4 regions of the Shinella sp. R2-11 genome follow, and region 1 is predicted to be linked to each of the others. Evidence: predicted binding sites of a transcription regulator. Region 1 holds the regulator's gene; each other region holds the start of a gene.
What was found. The regulator LexA, encoded in region 1, represses DNA repair genes until DNA is damaged. The targets are predictions, from matches to a motif close to TGTTCNNNNTGTGTTCNG.

Region 1 (4,442 bases):
CAAGGATTTCATGTTCGACAGCTACCAGGTGCTGGAAGCGCGCGCCTGGGGCGCGGACTGCATCCTCATCATCATGGCCTCGCTCAGCGACGATGCCGCGAAGATGCTGGAGGACGCCGCCTTCTCGCTCGGCATGGACGTGCTGATCGAGGTGCATGACGAAGCGGAGATGGAGCGCGCGCTCAAGCTGAAATCCAAGCTCGTCGGCGTCAACAACCGGAACCTGCGCACCTTCGAGGTGGATCTCGCCGTTTCGGAAAAGCTCGCCGGCATGGTGCCGGAAGACCGGCTGCTCGTCGGCGAAAGCGGCATCTTCACCCATGCCGACTGCGAGCGCCTCGGCAAGGTCGGCATCTCCACCTTCCTCGTCGGCGAAAGCCTGATGCGCAAGGACGACGTGACCGCCGCCACGCGCGCGCTCCTCACCGGCAAGGCCGGCATGCTGGCGGCCGAATGATGGCCGGGGACGGCCGGACACTCACCCATATCGACGCTTCCGGCGAGGCCAACATGGTGGATGTCGGCGACAAGGCCGAGACGGTGCGCGTCGCCGTCGCCGAAGGCTTCGTGCGCATGGCCCCGGCGACGCTCGACCTCATCCTCAAGGGTGACGCGAAGAAGGGCGACGTGATCGGCACGGCGCGTCTTGCCGGCATCATGGCCGCCAAGCAGACGTCGAACCTCATTCCCCTCTGCCACCCGCTGATGCTGACAAAGGTCGCCGTGGACATTCGCGAGGACCGCACGCTTCCGGGCCTGCGCATCGAGGCAATGGCGAAGCTCACCGGCCGCACCGGCGTCGAGATGGAGGCGCTGACGGCCGTCAGCGTCGCCTGCCTCACCATCTACGACATGGCCAAGGCCGCCGACCGGGAGATGGAGATCGGCGGCGTGCGCCTGCGCGAAAAATCCGGCGGCCGCTCCGGCGACTACAAGCGCGGAGACGCATGATGTCCCTCCTGCCCGTTTCCGATGCCCTCGGCCGCCTGCTTTCCGCGGCAAGGCCCGTGCAACGGACGGAGACGGTGCGCCTCCACGAGGCCGCGGGCCGTGTGCTCGCCGAGGACGTCGCCGCCCGCCTCACCCAGCCGCCTTTCGACAATTCCGCCATGGACGGCTATGCCGTCCGCCATGAGGACATCGCCGAACTCGGTTCCGTCCTCAAGATCGCCGGCACCTCCGCCGCCGGCCATGCCTTCGAGGGAACGGCAGGTCCGGGCGAGGCCGTGCGCATCTTCACCGGCGCCCCCTTGCCCGCTTTCGCTGACACGGTTCTCCTGCAGGAAGACGCGGAACGGCTGGAAGACGGCCGCATCCGCACCACCTTCCTCACGCCGAAGGGCCGCCATATCCGCCCGCGGGGCCAGGATTTCTTCGAAGGCGATATCGTGCTGCACGCCGGCGACGTGCTCGATCCCGGCCGCCTGACCGTCGCCGCCGCGATGAACCATGCGGCGCTGGCCGTCTATGCCCGCCCGCGCGTCGCGGTCCTGGCGACCGGCGACGAGCTCGTGCCGCCCGGCGCATCCCCCGGCGCAAGCCAGATCATCGCCTCCAACACCTACGGCGTCTCGGCTATCGCCCGCGAGGCCGGCGCGGAGATCGTCGATCTCGGCATTGTCGGCGACGACAAGCAGGCTATCCTCGAAGCGGTGCGCAATGCCCTGTCGCTCGACATCGACGTGCTGGTGACGCTGGGCGGCGCCTCCGTCGGCGATTTCGACCTCGTCCAGCCGGTGCTCGGCGAGGCCGGCATGGAGCTCGATTTCTGGCGCATCGCCATGCGGCCCGGAAAGCCGCTGATGGTCGGCCGGCTCGGCCCGGTTCAGTTCGTCGGCCTGCCCGGCAATCCCGTCTCCAGCATGGTCTGCTCGCTGCTCTTCCTGGAGCCGCTGGTCCGCCGCCTCGCCCACCTGCTGCCGAAGAGCCGCCGGCACGAGGCGATCGCCGCCGTGCCGCTCCGCGAGAACGACCATCGGCAGGACTATGTCCGCGCCCGCATCGCCCGCGGCCCGGCCGGCGAGCTCCTCGTCACACCCTTTGACAAGCAGGATTCCTCGATGATGAAGATCTTCGCCGAATCCGAAGGGCTGCTGATCCGCGCGCCGCACGCGCCCGCCGCTAACGCCGGCACCCCCTGCGACGTCCTCCTCCTGCGCGAGCCCGCAGCCTGAGCGGCATTATTGTTTCAGCGGCCCCTTGCGGAACACATATGGAACAGATAGTGTCTGTTCTGGATTTGTTTCACGATTCTCGATGGGGATGCCATGCTGACGCGCAAACAACAGGAACTCCTGCTGTTCATCCATGAGCGTATGAAGGAATCGGGCATTCCGCCGTCCTTCGACGAGATGAAGGATGCGCTGGACCTTGCCTCCAAGTCCGGCATCCATCGCCTTATCACGGCGCTCGAGGAACGCGGCTTCATCCGCCGGCTGCCGAACCGGGCCCGGGCGCTCGAGGTCATCAAGCTGCCGGAAGCCTATTCGCCCAGCCTCCAGCCCCGGCGCGGCTTTTCCCCCGCCGTCATCGAAGGCAGCCGCGGCAAGCAGCCCGCGCCGGCCGCCGCCCCGCCACAGCGCACCGCGCCGCAGGCCGAGATGGCCTCTTCCGTCTCGGTGCCCGTCATGGGCCGCATCGCCGCCGGCGTACCGATCTCCGCCATCCAGAACAACACGCATGACGTCACCGTCCCGGCCGAGATGATCGGCAACGGCGATCACTATGCGCTGGAGGTCAAGGGCGATTCGATGATCGAGGCCGGCATTCTGGACGGCGACACGGTCATCATCCGCAGCACCACCAGCGCCAATCCGGGCGAGATCATCGTGGCGCTGGTCGACGACGAGGAGGCGACGCTGAAACGCTTCCGCCGCAAGGGCGCCTCCATCGCGCTCGAAGCCGCCAATCCCGCCTACGAGACCCGCATCTTCGGCCCCGACCGCGTCAAGGTCCAGGGCAAGCTGGTCGGCCTTATTCGCCGCTATCACTGAGCGGCGCGTCCGTTTCGAAACGGTCGGTGCGCCAGTCGTAGGTGCGGTGCCGGGACCAGGGGCGGTCGAGCGTTTCGACGGCTCCCGCGAACTCCGCATCGCCGAGCGCCTCGGAGCCTAAATCCGCCGCCGGCCGGATTTCGAGGGCGCCGGTCCTCCTCAGGTGCCGCGCGGTGACGAGCCTTGCACCAGAGCGGCAGGCATCGAGCCGGAGGGCGAAGGGCACGACGACGAGGTCGGCCCCGTCGCAGGCAAGCCCCAGGAAGGCGGTGTCCTCCAGTGTAACGATCCGCCAGCCGCTCGGCGAGACGGCGGCGCAGAAGGCTTTCCTTTCGCAGACGAAGCCGTTTTTCCGTTCGGCCATCTCCAGCGCCGCGATCAAGGCGGCCTCCGCCTTCCCGCGGTCGGCCTTCCGGCGCGGGCGCCTTTGCGGTGACGTATCGGCCGGTTCTTCTTTCACCTGTTCGATCGTCAGGCCAGCGGTCGTCCGCATGTCCGGTTTCACGAGCTCACCGAGCCGGAGTGCCCTTCGCCACTGGTCGTAGATGAAGCCTGGCGGGCGCGTGCGGTTTGCTGCCACCTTGCCCTCGCTGAGGAAGGCGACGAGGCGGCCGTCCTCCGATACCAGCACCTCCGGGTGCGGGCGTCCCTCCGGCCAGCAGGCAACGCCGATCCCGACGAGGACGAGCGCCGTTCCGGCATGGCGCAGCCGCGTGCGCAGGATGCAGAGCAGGCCGCCGCCGACGCCGATCAGCAGGAAGGCGAGCGGCGGGATGCGGCCGATGACGATCTCCCCTTCCCAGCCGGCCACCCATTTCGACAGCGCGATCATCCAGTCTATGCCCTTGCCCATGATGGCGAAGGGAATGGCGTCGAGCCCGAAGGGCATGAGCAGCACCGCCATCATGCCGAACGGCATGACGATGGCGCTGATCACCGGCATGGCGAGCAGGTTTCCGGCGAGCCCGTAGGCGGGAATGCGATGGAAATGGCCGATGGAATAGATCAGCGTGGAAAGGCTGCCGATCATCGAGGAGAGAAGCAGTCCGCCGAGGAAACGCCCGACCGAACCACCGAAGAGCTGGAACGGCCCTCCCCGGCTCTCACGCCGGACCGGCCGCTCGCGCCAGGCCGCATAGCCCGCCACGAGGCCGAGCGTTGCCGCATAGGACATCTGGAAACCCGGATTGGTGACGGCCGAGGGCGTCACCGCCAGGATGAGGATCGCCGAGATCGCCACATTGCGCAGGCTGATCGCCGAGCGGCCGAAAAGCACGGCGATGAGCATCACGCAGATCATGATCCACGAGCGTACCGCCGAGATGGCGCCGCCCGAGACGAGGATATAGAGCGTCACCATGACAAGCGCCCCGACGGCGGCGATCTTCTTTGCCGGATAGCGCTCGGCAAAGCCCGGAACGAGCGCCATCGCCATGCGCGCGCCGACGA
Region 2 (4,442 bases), on a different contig from region 1:
CCGCTCAGGCGGCCGCGGCCACAACCCGGTTGCGGCCCGAGCGCTTGGCCTCGTAGAGCGCGGCGTCGGCACGCTTCACCAGCGCCTCGGGGCTGTCCCCTTCCGGCAGGATCGAGGCGATGCCCATGGAGGCGGTGATCGGCAGGAAGACATCCGTGCCGGGAACGCGGAAGGGCTCGCGCTCGACGATCGCCCGCAGGCGCTCGGCGACGCCCGCCGCCATCTCGGCAGAGGTGTCGGGCATGACAAGCACGAATTCCTCCCCGCCATAGCGGCAGGCAAGGTCCGCGCCGCGCACGGCCGAGCGCACCCGGCTGGCGAATTCGCGCAGCACGGCATCGCCGGCATCGTGGCCATAGGTGTCGTTGACCAGCTTGAAGCGGTCGATATCCGTCATGCAGACGGAGAGCGCGCGGCCGCGCGCGGTCGCGCGGTCGATCAGCAGTTTCATGTGGTTGTCGAGATAACGGCGGTTGTGCAGGCCCGTCAGCCCGTCGGTGACGGCGAGCTCGATGGTCTGGCGCACGCTGGCGCGCAGGCGGTCGTTGCAGCGCTTGCGGCGGATCTGGGTGAGGCTGCGGGCGATCAGCTCGTTGGGATCGATCGGGCGCACCAGATAGTCGGTGACACCGAGATCCAGTGCCCGCACGACCATGTCGTCGTCGCCCTGCTCGGCGATCAGCAGGATCGGCAGGAAGCGCGTGCGCTCCAGCGAGCGAAGCTGCGAGCAGAGGCGCAGCGGATCGTAGTCCTCGAAGTTGGCGTTGACGATCACCAGCTCGTAATTGCTCTCGGCCGCCTGGAAGAGCGCGGCCTGCGGGTCGGACATGCAGGTGACGTCCGCAATGGGCTTCAGCGCGCGGGCGATGCGCTCCTGCGAGGTCGCGCGGCCATCGACCAGCAGAACGTCGCCCGGCTCGTCGCCGAGATTGCTTTCCAGTCCCTCTTCGAGGGAAATCGCGCGGGCCGTCGCCGCGCGCAGGCGCAGCTCGTCGGTCAGCGTCTTGAGGCGCACGAGGCTCTTGACCCGCGACATGAGCTGCAGGTCGTTGACCGGCTTGGTCAGGAAGTCGTCGGCGCCGGCCTTGAGGCCGCGCACGCGGTCGGAGGGCTGGTCGAGCGCCGTGACCATGACGACGGGAATATGGGCGGTGCGCGGATTGGCCTTCAGCCGCTCGCAGACCTCGAAGCCGTCGATGCCCGGCATCATGATGTCGAGGAGGATGAGATCGACCTGGGTGCTCTCGCAGATGGACAGGGCCTCGTAGCCGTTCTCGGCCGTCAGCACGTCGAAATACTCGGCCAGCAGCCGCGCTTCGAGCAGCTTCACATTGGCCGGGATATCGTCGACGACGAGGATTCGCGCTGTCATGTCCGCCTCATGCGTCCCCGAGATAGGTCTTGATGGTCTCGATGAACTTCGGCACGGAGATCGGCTTGGAGACATAGGCCTCGCAGCCGCCCTGCCGGATCCGCTCCTCGTCGCCCTTCATCGCGAAGGCCGTGACGGCGATCACGGGAATGACGTGCAGCTCGTCGTCCTCTTTCAGCCACTTGGTGACTTCAAGGCCAGAAACCTCCGGGAGCTGGATGTCCATCAGGATCAGGTCGGGGCGGTGCTTGCGCGCGAGATCGAGAGCCTCCATCCCGTTCCGGGTCTGGATGGTCAGATAGCCGGACGCCTCGATGAGGTCCCGGAAGAGCTTCATGTTCAGCTCGTTGTCCTCGACAATCATGACCTGCTTGGGCATCGTGCGTCCCTGTTCCTCTCGCCGGCCTTGCAACCGTCCGGGAGATAGATAAGTTGCGGCAAAGCCGAAATCACCCAGCCCGACCGCAGCCACGTTAGCGTCACTTGGTTGATGAAAAGGTAAATTTCCCGAGGGAAAAGAATGAAACGCCAAAAAGAAACACCCGCGCGTGAAGACGCGGATGCGACGGCCCTTTCCATCCTCGGCTGGCTGGCCGGCGAGCCGGAGCTCCTGTCGCGTTTCCTGGCGCTGACAGGCGTCGCCCCCGGCGAGGTCCGCAACGCGGTGAACGACCCCGGCTTCCTTGCCGGCCTCGTCGATTTCCTCATGGAGCACGAGCCGACGCTCATGGCCTTCAGCGCCGCGACGGGCATCCAGCCGGAGGCCGTCGTCCACGCCCATGCGGTCCTGTCCGGCCCCCATGGCGGCGGCGACCTCTGACAAGCCGGTCCGTGGGGTCCATCCTGCGCATGCCTGTGCATCGTCATGCGTTCAGCCCCTCTGCCTGTTGAGACTCGCGAATTTAGGCTTTAATGTCGCGATGTTCAATATTTGTTCCAGATCATGAGCACCGCCGACACGCGTTTTCCGGGCTTCTGCCGCGACTGCCTTGCCGGGCAGCCCGCGGGCCTGCGCCGCTGCCGGGCCTGCGGCAGCCCGCGCCTCCTCTATCACGGCGAGCTTTACGACCTGACGCTCGCCCATATCGACTGCGATGCCTTCTATGCCGCGATCGAGAAGCGCGACGATCCGGAGCTTGCCGACAAGCCGGTGATCATCGGCGGCGGCAAGCGCGGTGTCGTCTCCACGGCCTGCTATATCGCGCGCATCCACGGCGTGCGCTCCGCCATGCCGATGTTCAAGGCGCTGGAAGCCTGCCCGAACGCCGTCGTCATCAAGCCGGACATGGAGAAATACGTCAAGGTCGGCCGCGAGGTGCGCGCGATGATGCAGGAGCTGACGCCGCTCGTGCAGCCGATTTCCATTGACGAGGCCTTCCTGGAGCTGAAGGGCACCGAGCGGCTGCACCACGATCCCCCTGCCCGCGTGCTGGCACGTTTCACCCAGCGCGTGGAGAAGGAGATCGGCATCACCATTTCCGTCGGGCTCTCCTACTGCAAGTTCCTCGCCAAGGTCGCCTCGGACCTCAACAAGCCGCGCGGCTTTTCCATCATCGGCGCGGCCGAAGCGCTGGATTTCCTGCGCGACAAGCCGGTGCGGCTGATCTGGGGCGTCGGCAAGGCCTTTGCCGAGACGCTGGAGCGCGACGGCATCCGCAGCGTCGGCCAGCTCCAGACGATGGAGGAAACCGACCTGATGCGCCGCTACGGCGTCATGGGCAAGCGGCTCTTCCACCTTTCGCGCGGGCAGGACGACCGCGAGGTGCATCCCAACGACCCGGCAAAAAGCGTTTCGGCCGAGACCACCTTCTTCGACGACATCTCGCGCTATGACGAACTCACCGCGCATCTGCGCCGGCTGAGCGAGAAGGTCGCCACGCGGCTGCGCAAATCCGGCATCGCCGGCCAGACCGTCGTGCTCAAGCTGAAGACGGCGGATTTCAAGAGCCGCACGCGCAACCGCAAGCTCGAAGACCCGACCATGCTCGCCGACCGGATCTTCCGCACCGGCATGGAGCTCCTGCGCAAGGAGGCGGATGGCACGAAATACCGCCTCATCGGCATCGGCGTCAGCGACCTTGCCGATCCCGGCCGCGCCGATCCGCCCGACCTCGTCGATCCCGCCGCGACACGCCGCGCGGCGGCGGAAGCCGCCATGAACACGCTGCGCGACAAGTTCGGCAAGGCGAGCGTGGAGACCGGCTATACATTCGGCAAGACGGGCCCGGAGCGCTTTCACGGAAAGTTGACCGTCAAGACCTCGGGAAAAACCGGCGATCCCGGCGAATAAAACCCCGCAGGCCCGCGTCCTTCCCTGCATCGGGATGGCACGCATCAAGCCTTCCTTAAGCCCGATGTCCTAGGCTTGCCACCGGTTTGTATTGCGTACGGATGGGTTACATGAAGTTTCGCCTCGCCACTGGCATGAGCATTCTGGGCCTGATGCTGAGCTGCACCACCGTGCTCGGCGGAACGCTGGAAGGGCCGCTCCAGATCATCGTGTCGAAGGACCGCCAGGAGCTGAAGATCTACGACGGCGGCGTGGTGGTGGCCACCTCGCGCGTCTCCACCGGCAAGGCCGGCCACGGGACGCCGACCGGCATCTTCTCGATCCTCGAAAAGAAGCGCTCGCACTTCTCGAACATCTATGACAGCGCGCCGATGCCCTTCATGCAGCGGCTCACCTGGTCGGGCATCGCGCTGCATGCCTCCAACAGCGTGCCGTCCTACCCCGCCTCGCATGGCTGCGTGCGCCTGCCGAACGATTTCGCCAAGACGCTGTTTTCCGTCACGCGGCGCGGCGGCCACGTGCTGATCACCGACGGCGAGGTCGCGCCGCAGCGCATCGTGCACGACGCGCTCTTCCGGCCCTCCGTCGTCGTGCCCGACACGCCGCTGCTTTCCGATGCGGGCCTGCGCCCCGCGCTCATCGAGGCCGGCGACAAGAGCGTCGAGGTGGCGATGACCGATCCGAAGCCGGAAATCCTCACCCCCGCCGTGGAGCGCACCGAACGGGACCCGATCCGCATCCTCGTCACGCGCCGCGGCGAGCGCGAGATGCTGCTCGACC
Region 3 (4,442 bases), on a different contig from region 1:
GACGCCGGCAATCGCCGCCGTGCCGAGCGCGATGCAGGCGAGGAAGATGTAGAAACCCTTCAGACCGCCGCGCATTTCGCGCAAGGCAAGGCGCAGGGCGAGCGGAACCTGGCGGAGGACCGCGCCCACCCTCATGCCGGCACCGCTTCGGCGAGCGTGCGCAGGGGCGCGGCGCCCGAGACGATCTCGCCCGAGCGCATGGTTACCTGCCGGCCGCAGCGGGCGGCAAGCGCCGGATCGTGCGTCACCAGCACCAGCGTCGTGCCGCGCTCGGCCTGCTTGGAGAAGAGGAGGTCGGCGATCTGGCGGCCGGTCTCCGTGTCGAGGTTGCCGGTCGGCTCGTCGGCGATCAGCAGCTTCGGCGAAGGCGCGAGAGCCCGGGCGATGGCGACGCGCTGCTGCTCGCCGCCCGAGAGCTGGCCGGGATAGTGCGACAGGCGCTCGCCGAGCCCGACGGCCTCCAGCTCGCGCCGGGCGATATCGAAGGCGTCGCGCACATTGGCAAGCTCCAGCGGCACGGCGACGTTTTCGAGCGCCGTCATGTTGGGAATGAGGTGAAAGGACTGGAAGACGATGCCGATATTGCGGCCGCGGAAATCCGCCACCCTGTCCTCGTTCATCGCATGCAGGGCGGCGCCGTCGATATGGATCTCGCCGCCGTCCAGCCGTTCGAGGCCCGCCAGCACCATCAGCAGCGTCGACTTGCCGGAGCCCGACGGCCCGACGATGCCGACCGATTCGCCCGCATCGATCGTGAGGTCGATCCCCTTGAGGACATGCACGGAAGCGGCAGCCCGTCCGAGGGTGAGATCGGCTTTTTTCAGATCGATGATGGTTTTGGCCAAGGAATTCTGCCCTATATGTATGGAAAAGACTGGAATGCCAGCAATCTAGGATCAGCATCATGTCGTTTAAAGCGGCGCTCGGATTTTTCGCCTCACTTGCAATCACAGCTTTGTTATCCACGGGCATCGCCCAGGCCGAACCCCTGAAGCTCGTCGGCTTCGGCGACAGCCTGATGGCCGGCTACCAGCTTCCGGCCGCCGACGCCTTCCCGGTGAAGCTGGAGGCGGCTCTTCGGGCGAAGGGCCATGAGGTCGAGATCGCCAATGCCGGCGTCTCGGGCGACACGACCTCCGGCGGCCTTGCCCGCCTCGACTGGTCGATCCCCGACGGGACGCAGGGCGTCATCCTCGAGCTCGGCGCCAACGACGCGCTGCGCGGCATCGCGCCGGAGGAGACCGAGAAGAACCTCGACGCCATGCTGACGCGCCTCAAGGAGCGCGGCATCGCGGTGCTGCTCGCCGGCATGCTCGCCCCGCCCAACATGGGCGCGGACTATGCCGGGCGCTTCGACGGCATCTACAGGCGCCTTTCGGAAAAGCACGGCGTTCCGCTCTATCCGTTCTTCCTCGACGGGGTCGTCACCAAGGCGAACCTCCAGATCGAGGATGGAATGCATCCGAACCCGGCGGGCGTGGACGTCATGGTCCAGTCCATCCTGCCGACGGTCGAGACCTTCCTCAAGTCGATCAAGGTAGGGGAGTAGTTCTCGCGGGTGCGAAATTAGGGTTGCGCAAAAATCCGTTGCGTGATTCGCTGACGTTACTTTCCAGCAGGGAGAAGTCGCCATGCCGAGACTTTTCGTCGCCCTCGAAGTGCCGCGCAACGCGGCGATGAGCCTCTCGCTCCTGAGAGGCGGACTTCCCGGAGCCCGCTGGATCGACGTCGAGAACTTCCACATCACCCTGCGCTTCATCGGCGATATTGACGGGCGCACCGCCGACGAGGTGGTCGACAGGCTCGACCGTATCGAACGCCCGGAATTCCAGCTCGCGCTTTCCGGCATCGGCTCCTTCGGCTCGAAGAAGCCGCATTCGGTCTTCGCCGGTGTCACGCAGGCGCCGGAAATGTACGCGCTGCAGGGCGAGGTCGAGCGCATCTGCCAGCGCCTCGGCCTTCCCGCCGATCCGCGCAAGTTCACCCCGCACGTCACGCTCGCGCGCCTGCGCAACGCCCGCACCGAGGACGTCGCCCACTACCTCTCCGGCCGCGGCAACTTCCACACCGCCCCCTTCACCGTGAACCGCTTCGTGCTGATGTCCTCGAAGGAATCGGTCGGCGGCGGGCCGTATCTGACGGAAGAGGTGTTTCCGCTCTACGAGGCCGGCGGCGGCTGGGACGGGGCGGACCTGCGCGACCATCTGGCGTGATCGCCAAAGCCTCACGGAGCATATCTGGTGCGCATTGCCGCAATTCGATCGACGGGTAACAGCCGTATCGTTTACTGGGTCGCAGGCGCTCTATTGCTATGGCTAGTGCTTCCGATCGGTATGTTGGATATTCTCATCGAACCAAAATGGTTCGCTCCAAACCCGCAATGCGATAGCCTCGGCGTTCCGATCTCATGGCTGCACCAAGCTCTAATCCCGTGGACATTGCTTTCCCTAGTAGTTCCTGCGATCCCGGTGTTCATGATTGTGCGTAAGCGCGTTGCCGGTGCGGATATTTTCGACTTGCACCTCGGTACCGCGCCTTGGAATTGGATCGTAACGCTTCTGACGGCAGCCGCCCTTTTGCCGATTATTTTCGACATGGGACGATATCTTTGGGAAGTATCTGTTCTCCAGACCATTACAGGAGATTGCGGAGGAAGCGCCGAGCCGGTGACTCTAACCATGCGAAGGCCCATCATTCAATTCACTCCTCTCTGGGAAGCCGGTTTCGCTCTGTGGATACTGCACCTCCGTGCCCTGATCCTTTCGCCGCGCAGGGTTGAGCAGTTCGCCCCTCTTTCGTCGGCGGAAGCTTGATCGCCAGCTTTTGAAGTAAAGCTTGCCAAAGCGCTTACCCCTTGTTGCGATTCGGCATTTCGTGGTGCCCACGGGCACCTCATCAATTCGTTGCAGAGAACAAACCCTGAATCACCCAGAGTCATCGATTCGTCTCCGTTTCGTTCGTGCCCTGTTCCAGACTCTTGCAAAGCATCGGGAAAACCGCCCTATTTCGCCTCCCCCCTTGCCATCGGCCGCCCCGATGGGCATCTGTGAGCCCGAAACTGAAACCTGCCGGGGCATGTCTTGTCGCAAGCACCCATGATCCTGAGCGGCCGCGGGGTGACCGCGGTGCTCGGCCCGACCAATACGGGCAAGACCCACTACGCAATCGAGCGCATGGTGGCACATGAGACGGGCGTCATCGGCCTGCCTCTGCGCCTTCTCGCGCGCGAGGTCTATACGCGCCTCGTCGAGAAGGTCGGCCAGCACAATGTCGCGCTCGTCACCGGCGAGGAGAAGATCACGCCGCATATGGCGCGTTTCTCGGTCTGCACGGTGGAGGCGATGCCGCGCGAGACGCGCGCCGCCTTCGTCGCCATCGACGAGGTGCAGCTTGCCGGCGATCTGGAACGCGGCCACATCTTCACCGACCGGGTTCTGCATCTGAGGGGCCGCGACGAGACGCTGCTGCTCGGCGCGGCCACCATGAAGCCGATCCTCGAGCAGCTCCTGCCCGGTATCCATGTCATCGAGCGGCCGCGCCTGTCGCAGCTCTTCTATTCCGGCTCGAAGAAGATCACGCGCCTGCCGCAGCGCACCGCCATCGTCGCCTTCTCGGCCGACGAGGTCTATGCCATCGCCGAGCTGATCCGCCGCCAGCGCGGCGGGGCGGCGGTGGTGCTCGGGGCGCTCTCGCCCCGCACCCGCAATGCGCAGGTCGCGCTCTACCAGGAGGGTGACGTCGAATATCTCGTCGCCACCGATGCCATCGGCATGGGCCTCAACCTCGACGTCGACCATGTCGCCTTCGCGCAGGATCGAAAATTCGACGGCTACCAGTTCCGCAACCTCAACCCGGCCGAGCTCGCCCAGATCGCCGGCCGCGCCGGCCGGCACCTGCGCGATGGCACCTTCGGCGTGACGGGCCGCGTCGATCCCTTTGACGACGAGCTGGTCAAGCGCATTGAGACGCATCATTTCGATCCCGTGAAGGTGCTGCAATGGCGCACGACCCGCTTCGACTATGCCTCGCTGCAATCGCTCCGCCAGTCGCTCGACGCGCCGCCGCCGATAGGGGGACTGACGCGGGCGCTGCCGGCCGTCGACCAGCAGGCGCTGGACCATCTTTCGCGCTATCCCGACGTCCGCGACCTTGCGACGACCCCCGAGCGCGTGCAAAAACTCTGGGAAGCCTGCGCGCTTCCCGATTATCGCCGCATCACGCCCGCCCAGCACGCCGATCTCATCTCGACGCTCTATGCGGACCTCGTAAAGCGTGGCACGGTGAACGAGGATTTTCTGGCGGACCAGGTTCGCCGGGCCGACAGGACCGATGGCGAGATCGACACGCTTTCGGCACGAATCGCGCAGATAAGGACCTGGACCTATGTGTCGAATCGGCCCGGATGGCTTGCCGATCCGACACACTGGCAGGAAAAGACGCGG
Region 4 (4,442 bases), on a different contig from region 1:
GCGGCAGCAGACCGCAAGTCCTGACGCGATGCCCGCCGAAAGCCTTTCGGGCTTTGCCGTTGTCGAACCGGCGCCGGCCAAGATCAACCTCGCGCTCGCCGTCGTCGGCCGGCGCGAGGACGGCTACCACCTCCTCGACAGCCTCGTGACCTTCACCGCCTTCGGCGACCGCATCGGCCTGTCGCCCGCGGCGGAAGACCGCTTCACGCTTTCCGGCCGCTTTTCCGACACCCTTGCGGCGGATGCCGACAACCTCGTCATCCGCGCCCGGGATCGCCTGCGCGCCGCGCTCGCGCGGCATGGCAAAGCCGCCCCGCCCGTCCATATCCATCTCGAAAAGAACCTGCCCGTCGCCTCCGGCATCGGCGGCGGCTCGGCGGATGCGGCGGCGACGCTGCGCGGTCTTGAGGCGCTCTGGCAGGCCCGCCTGCCGCACGGGGAGCGCGAGGCGCTTGCCCTCGGGCTCGGCGCGGACGTGCCGATGTGCCTTGCCGGCCGCCCGCTGATCGCCCGCAGCATCGGCGAGGATATCACGCCCGTCGCCCTGCCGGCGCTGGCGATGGTGCTGGTCAATCCGCTGGTCGGCGTTTCCACCCCCGCGGTCTTCAAGGCGCTCGCCTCCCGGCACAATCCGCCGCTCGTCATGAGCGACGCGCCCGCCGACTGGCTCGATGCCATCGGCCACCTGCGCAACGACCTGGAGCCTCCCGCCCGCGCCCTCTGCCCGGAAATCTCCGTGGTCGCGGAAAACCTTGCCGCGACGGATGCGCGCGTGGTGCGCATGTCCGGTTCCGGCGCCACCTGCTTCGCGCTATATACGAGCGAGGCGGCGGCGGAAGCGGCGGCGGCGATGCTGGCGCAACGCCATCCCCGCTGGTTCATCAGCGCCACCCGGACAATCGGAGGCGACGATGGCGAAGCTTGACGAAACGAGACCCTTCATTCCCGTCGGCATCGCCGTGCTCACCGTCTCCGATACGCGAACGCCCGAGACCGACCGCTCCGGCGACACGCTCGCCGCGCGCATCGCCGATGCCGGCCACCGCCTCGTCGCCCGCGCCATCGCGCCGGACGATGTCGGCGCGATCCGCGCCCGGGTGGAGGCATGGACGCGCGACGAAGCCATCGATGTCGTCATCACCACCGGCGGCACGGGCTTTACCGGCCGCGACGTAACGCCCGAGGCACTGGAGCCGATCTTCGAAAAGCGCATGGACGGCTTTTCCGAGGTCTTCCACCGCATCTCCTACGACAAGATCGGCACCTCGACGATCCAGTCGCGCGCGACCGGCGGCGTCCTCAACGCCACCTTCGTCTTCGTGCTGCCGGGCTCGCCCGGCGCCTGCAAGGACGCTTGGGACGGCATCCTCAAGGCGCAGCTCGACTATCGCCACATGCCCTGCAATTTCGTGGAAATCATGCCACGCCTCGACGAGCACCTGAAGCGCTCGCCCGGCTGACTCACTCTCTAACTCTTTGTTTTAACGCAATTCCAGACGCAAAACCGCTTCGCACTTTTGCTGGAATTGCTCTAGCCGGCGCGCATCGCCTTCACTGCCCAGGCCGGCACGATCTCGGCGAGGAGCTCGCGCGCCGCCCGGCCGTTTGCGATCTCCGCCAGCGCCATGCCCGGGCGCACGGCCGCCGCCGCCGCACGCTTGCTGACGAGATAGCCCCGTTCGAGCGGCGGCCTGCGGCCGAGCCGCTGGAGGAAGGACCGGCGATGGTTGCGGGAGGCGGCAAAGCGCGCGGGCTTGGGATCGATCGCGACATGGTCGGCGACGGCGTCCACCCAGCCCGCAAGCGGCCGGGCGCCGGGTTCCAGCAGCAGCAGCCAGTCGCCACGCGCCGACTGCACCACGTCCTTCAGGTCCCAATCCGCGAGGAAACGGCAGCCGGCAGCGTCCGCCACCCGCGCCGAGCCGTCGGACGAACCGCGGTCGAGCACGATCACGTCGCGCACCACGCCTTCGACGGCGCCCGCCACGAGCGCCGAGAGCGTCTGCGCCAGTTCCGCCTCGTCGTTGCGGCATTCCATGATGATCGTCAGCATTCCTTCCCATACCGCATTGCAGCATCGATTGCCATCGTTCCCCAACGCCAGAAATTTGTTCTTGCAATGTTCTCATTTCGGCGATAGGAATATAGTCATTGAATCGGGGCGAAACGGCCCCGCCCGGAGACAGCCATGAACGATCTTGTGAGCCTCAGGCAGGGCGCATTGGCGCCCGGCCACACGAAGGACGTTGCCGATGCGCTGATGGCGCAGACGGGCATGCGGGTCGACGGCGACCGGCGGCGCGGCCGCGCCGCGGGCCTCAATTTCACCGGCCGCTTCGAGCCGGTGACGCGCGAGACATTCGACGACGGCTGGCAGACGCTGGAGGAACTTCCCCCCTTCCGCACGGAGGTGCAGGTCGAGAAGCCCCGCACGATCATCACCCGCAACGAATCGCCGGACATTCCCTTCGACCGTTCGATCAATCCCTATCGCGGCTGCGAGCACGGCTGTATCTACTGCTTCGCCCGGCCGACCCATGCCTTCATGGGCCTTTCCGCCGGCCTCGACTTCGAGGCGAAGCTCTTTGCCAAGCCCGATGCGCCGAAGCTTTTGGAGCGGGAGCTTTCCAGGCCCGGCTACAAGCCACGCGTCATCGCCATCGGCACCAATACGGATCCCTATCAGCCGATCGAGAAGGAATGGCGCATCATGCGGCAGATCCTCGACGTGCTGGACAAGGCGAACCACCCGGTCTCCATCGTCACCAAGTCGGCGCTCGTCATGCGCGACATCGACATCCTCTCCCGTATGGCGGCGCGCGGGCTCGCCTGGGTCGGCATGTCCGTCACCACGCTCGACCGCAAGCTCGCCCGCAGCATGGAGCCGCGCGCCGCAACCCCGCCGCGCCGGTTGGAGGCGATCCGCGCGCTGTCGGAAGCTGGCATCCCGACGGCGATCATGATGGCGCCGATCATCCCCGGCCTCAACGACCACGAGATCGAGCGGGTGCTCGATTCGGGCAAGGCGGCGGGCGCACTCGAGGCGAGCTACGTGCTGCTCCGCCTGCCGCTGGAGGTGAGCCCGCTCTTCCGCGACTGGCTGCTGCGCAACTACCCGGACCGCTACCGCCATGTCATGTCGCTGGTGCGTTCCATGCGCGGCGGCAAGGATTACGACGCCGAGTTCGGCAAGCGCATGAAGGGCGCCGGCCCCTATGCCTGGCAGATCGCCCGCCGCTTCGAAATGACCGCCAAGCGGCTGGAGCTGACCCGCACCCGCCGCAACCTCGCCATCGACCAGTTCATCCCGCCCTCGGGCAGCGGCGTGCAGCTTTCGCTGCTGTAAGCTCGTCGCCACACATCTCTCTTCGGCAAGCCTATCGCTATGGAATTGGACCTCGCCATTCTTCCTTCTCCCCTTGGGAAGAAGGCGGCCCGAAGGACCGGATGAGGGAGCCACACAGCTAACGGCGTCGATTTGAATATGCCCTCCGGCCCGATAGCGGGCCGGCCTCGGCAGAACCGCTTTCCGGCCCGCGCCATCCCCTGGGCGCTACGGAAGCTCCTCCGGCGCGCCGCATCCGCCGGAGGACTTGCAGGGAATCGGACGGATGTGCATGGTCTCCGCCATGGCCAAGAGCATATCCTCCGATTCCCGCCTCCTTTTCGACATGCCCGAAGGGCCCGATTTCTCGATGGAGATCGCGGCCCGCGAGCGGGGCCTGTGGCCGGTCGCCGGCACGGACGAGGCCGGGCGCGGCCCGCTCGCCGGCCCCGTCGTCGCCGCCGCCGTGGTGCTCGACCCGGACAATATCCCGCCCGGTCTCCACGATTCCAAGCAGCTGAGCGCGGCAAGGCGCGAGGCACTGTTCACGCTCATCATGCAGAGCGCCTTCGTCTCGGTCGCCTCCAGTTCGTCGCGCCGCATCGACGTCATCGATATCCGCAAGGCCAGCCTCGACGCCATGCGCCGGGCCGTCGCCGGCCTCGAGGTCACGCCGAAACTGGTCCTGACGGACGGCCGCGACGTGCCGCCAGGGCTCGCCTGCGAAGGCCGCGCCGTCGTCAAGGGCGATGCCCTCTCCGTCTCCATCGCCGCCGCCTCGATCGTCGCCAAGGTCATGCGCGACCGCATGATGGCCCGCGCCGAGACCACTTTCCCCGGCTACGGCTTCGCCATCCATGCCGGCTACGCCACGGAAGTCCACCGCAGGGCCATCCAAGCCATCGGCCCCTGCCGCCTCCACCGCATGAGTTTCCGCCCGCTGCGGCAGGACTGATCGGCGTATCCGAACCGTCTGGCGGCAATCATGGTGCGCAGCGCTGTGCAGCACCCTTCTCCGATCTGTCGATTGCGGCGTCCTCCAGGATGGGCGATCGGCTCTATGCACTGGCCTTTCCCTATCCGATCGGCGGATGAGAGATACCGCGGGCAGGACATC

Region 2: ACZ1A1_RS20035 (DNA polymerase IV) is a predicted target of LexA. The motif match lies at 2,294-2,311, and genes of this name have one in related genera.
Region 3: ACZ1A1_RS14965 (helicase-related protein) is a predicted target of LexA. The motif match lies at 2,955-2,972, and genes of this name have one in related genera.
Region 4: ACZ1A1_RS00615 (PA0069 family radical SAM protein) is a predicted target of LexA. The motif match lies at 2,110-2,127, and genes of this name have one in related genera.

The regions. Positions count from the first base shown of each region.
Region 1 covers NZ_JBVAPC010000002.1:298,528-302,969, reverse strand. The annotation lists gene trpC (indole-3-glycerol phosphate synthase TrpC) at 1-457, shown strand, start outside; gene moaC (cyclic pyranopterin monophosphate synthase MoaC) at 457-951, shown strand; gene ACZ1A1_RS06175 (molybdopterin molybdotransferase MoeA) at 951-2,174, shown strand; gene lexA (transcriptional repressor LexA) at 2,268-2,993, shown strand; gene ACZ1A1_RS06165 (ComEC/Rec2 family competence protein) at 2,974-4,442, opposite strand, start outside.
Region 2 covers NZ_JBVAPC010000008.1:230,892-235,333, reverse strand. The annotation lists gene ACZ1A1_RS20050 (PleD family two-component system response regulator) at 5-1,372, opposite strand; gene ACZ1A1_RS20045 (response regulator) at 1,380-1,751, opposite strand; gene ACZ1A1_RS20040 (DUF3572 domain-containing protein) at 1,893-2,192, shown strand; gene ACZ1A1_RS20035 (DNA polymerase IV) at 2,316-3,662, shown strand; gene ACZ1A1_RS20030 (L,D-transpeptidase family protein) at 3,773-4,442, shown strand, end outside.
Region 3 covers NZ_JBVAPC010000005.1:149,975-154,416, reverse strand. The annotation lists gene ACZ1A1_RS14990 (ABC transporter permease) at 1-135, opposite strand, end outside; gene ACZ1A1_RS14985 (ABC transporter ATP-binding protein) at 132-845, opposite strand; gene ACZ1A1_RS14980 (arylesterase) at 905-1,549, shown strand; gene thpR (RNA 2',3'-cyclic phosphodiesterase) at 1,632-2,213, shown strand; gene ACZ1A1_RS14970 (hypothetical protein) at 2,241-2,813, shown strand; gene ACZ1A1_RS14965 (helicase-related protein) at 3,096-4,442, shown strand, end outside.
Region 4 covers NZ_JBVAPC010000001.1:118,876-123,317, forward strand. The annotation lists gene ACZ1A1_RS00595 (tetratricopeptide repeat protein) at 1-24, shown strand, start outside; gene ACZ1A1_RS00600 (4-(cytidine 5'-diphospho)-2-C-methyl-D-erythritol kinase) at 29-925, shown strand; gene moaB (molybdenum cofactor biosynthesis protein B) at 912-1,460, shown strand; gene ACZ1A1_RS00610 (glycosyltransferase family protein) at 1,532-2,053, opposite strand; gene ACZ1A1_RS00615 (PA0069 family radical SAM protein) at 2,189-3,346, shown strand; gene ACZ1A1_RS00620 (ribonuclease HII) at 3,612-4,280, shown strand.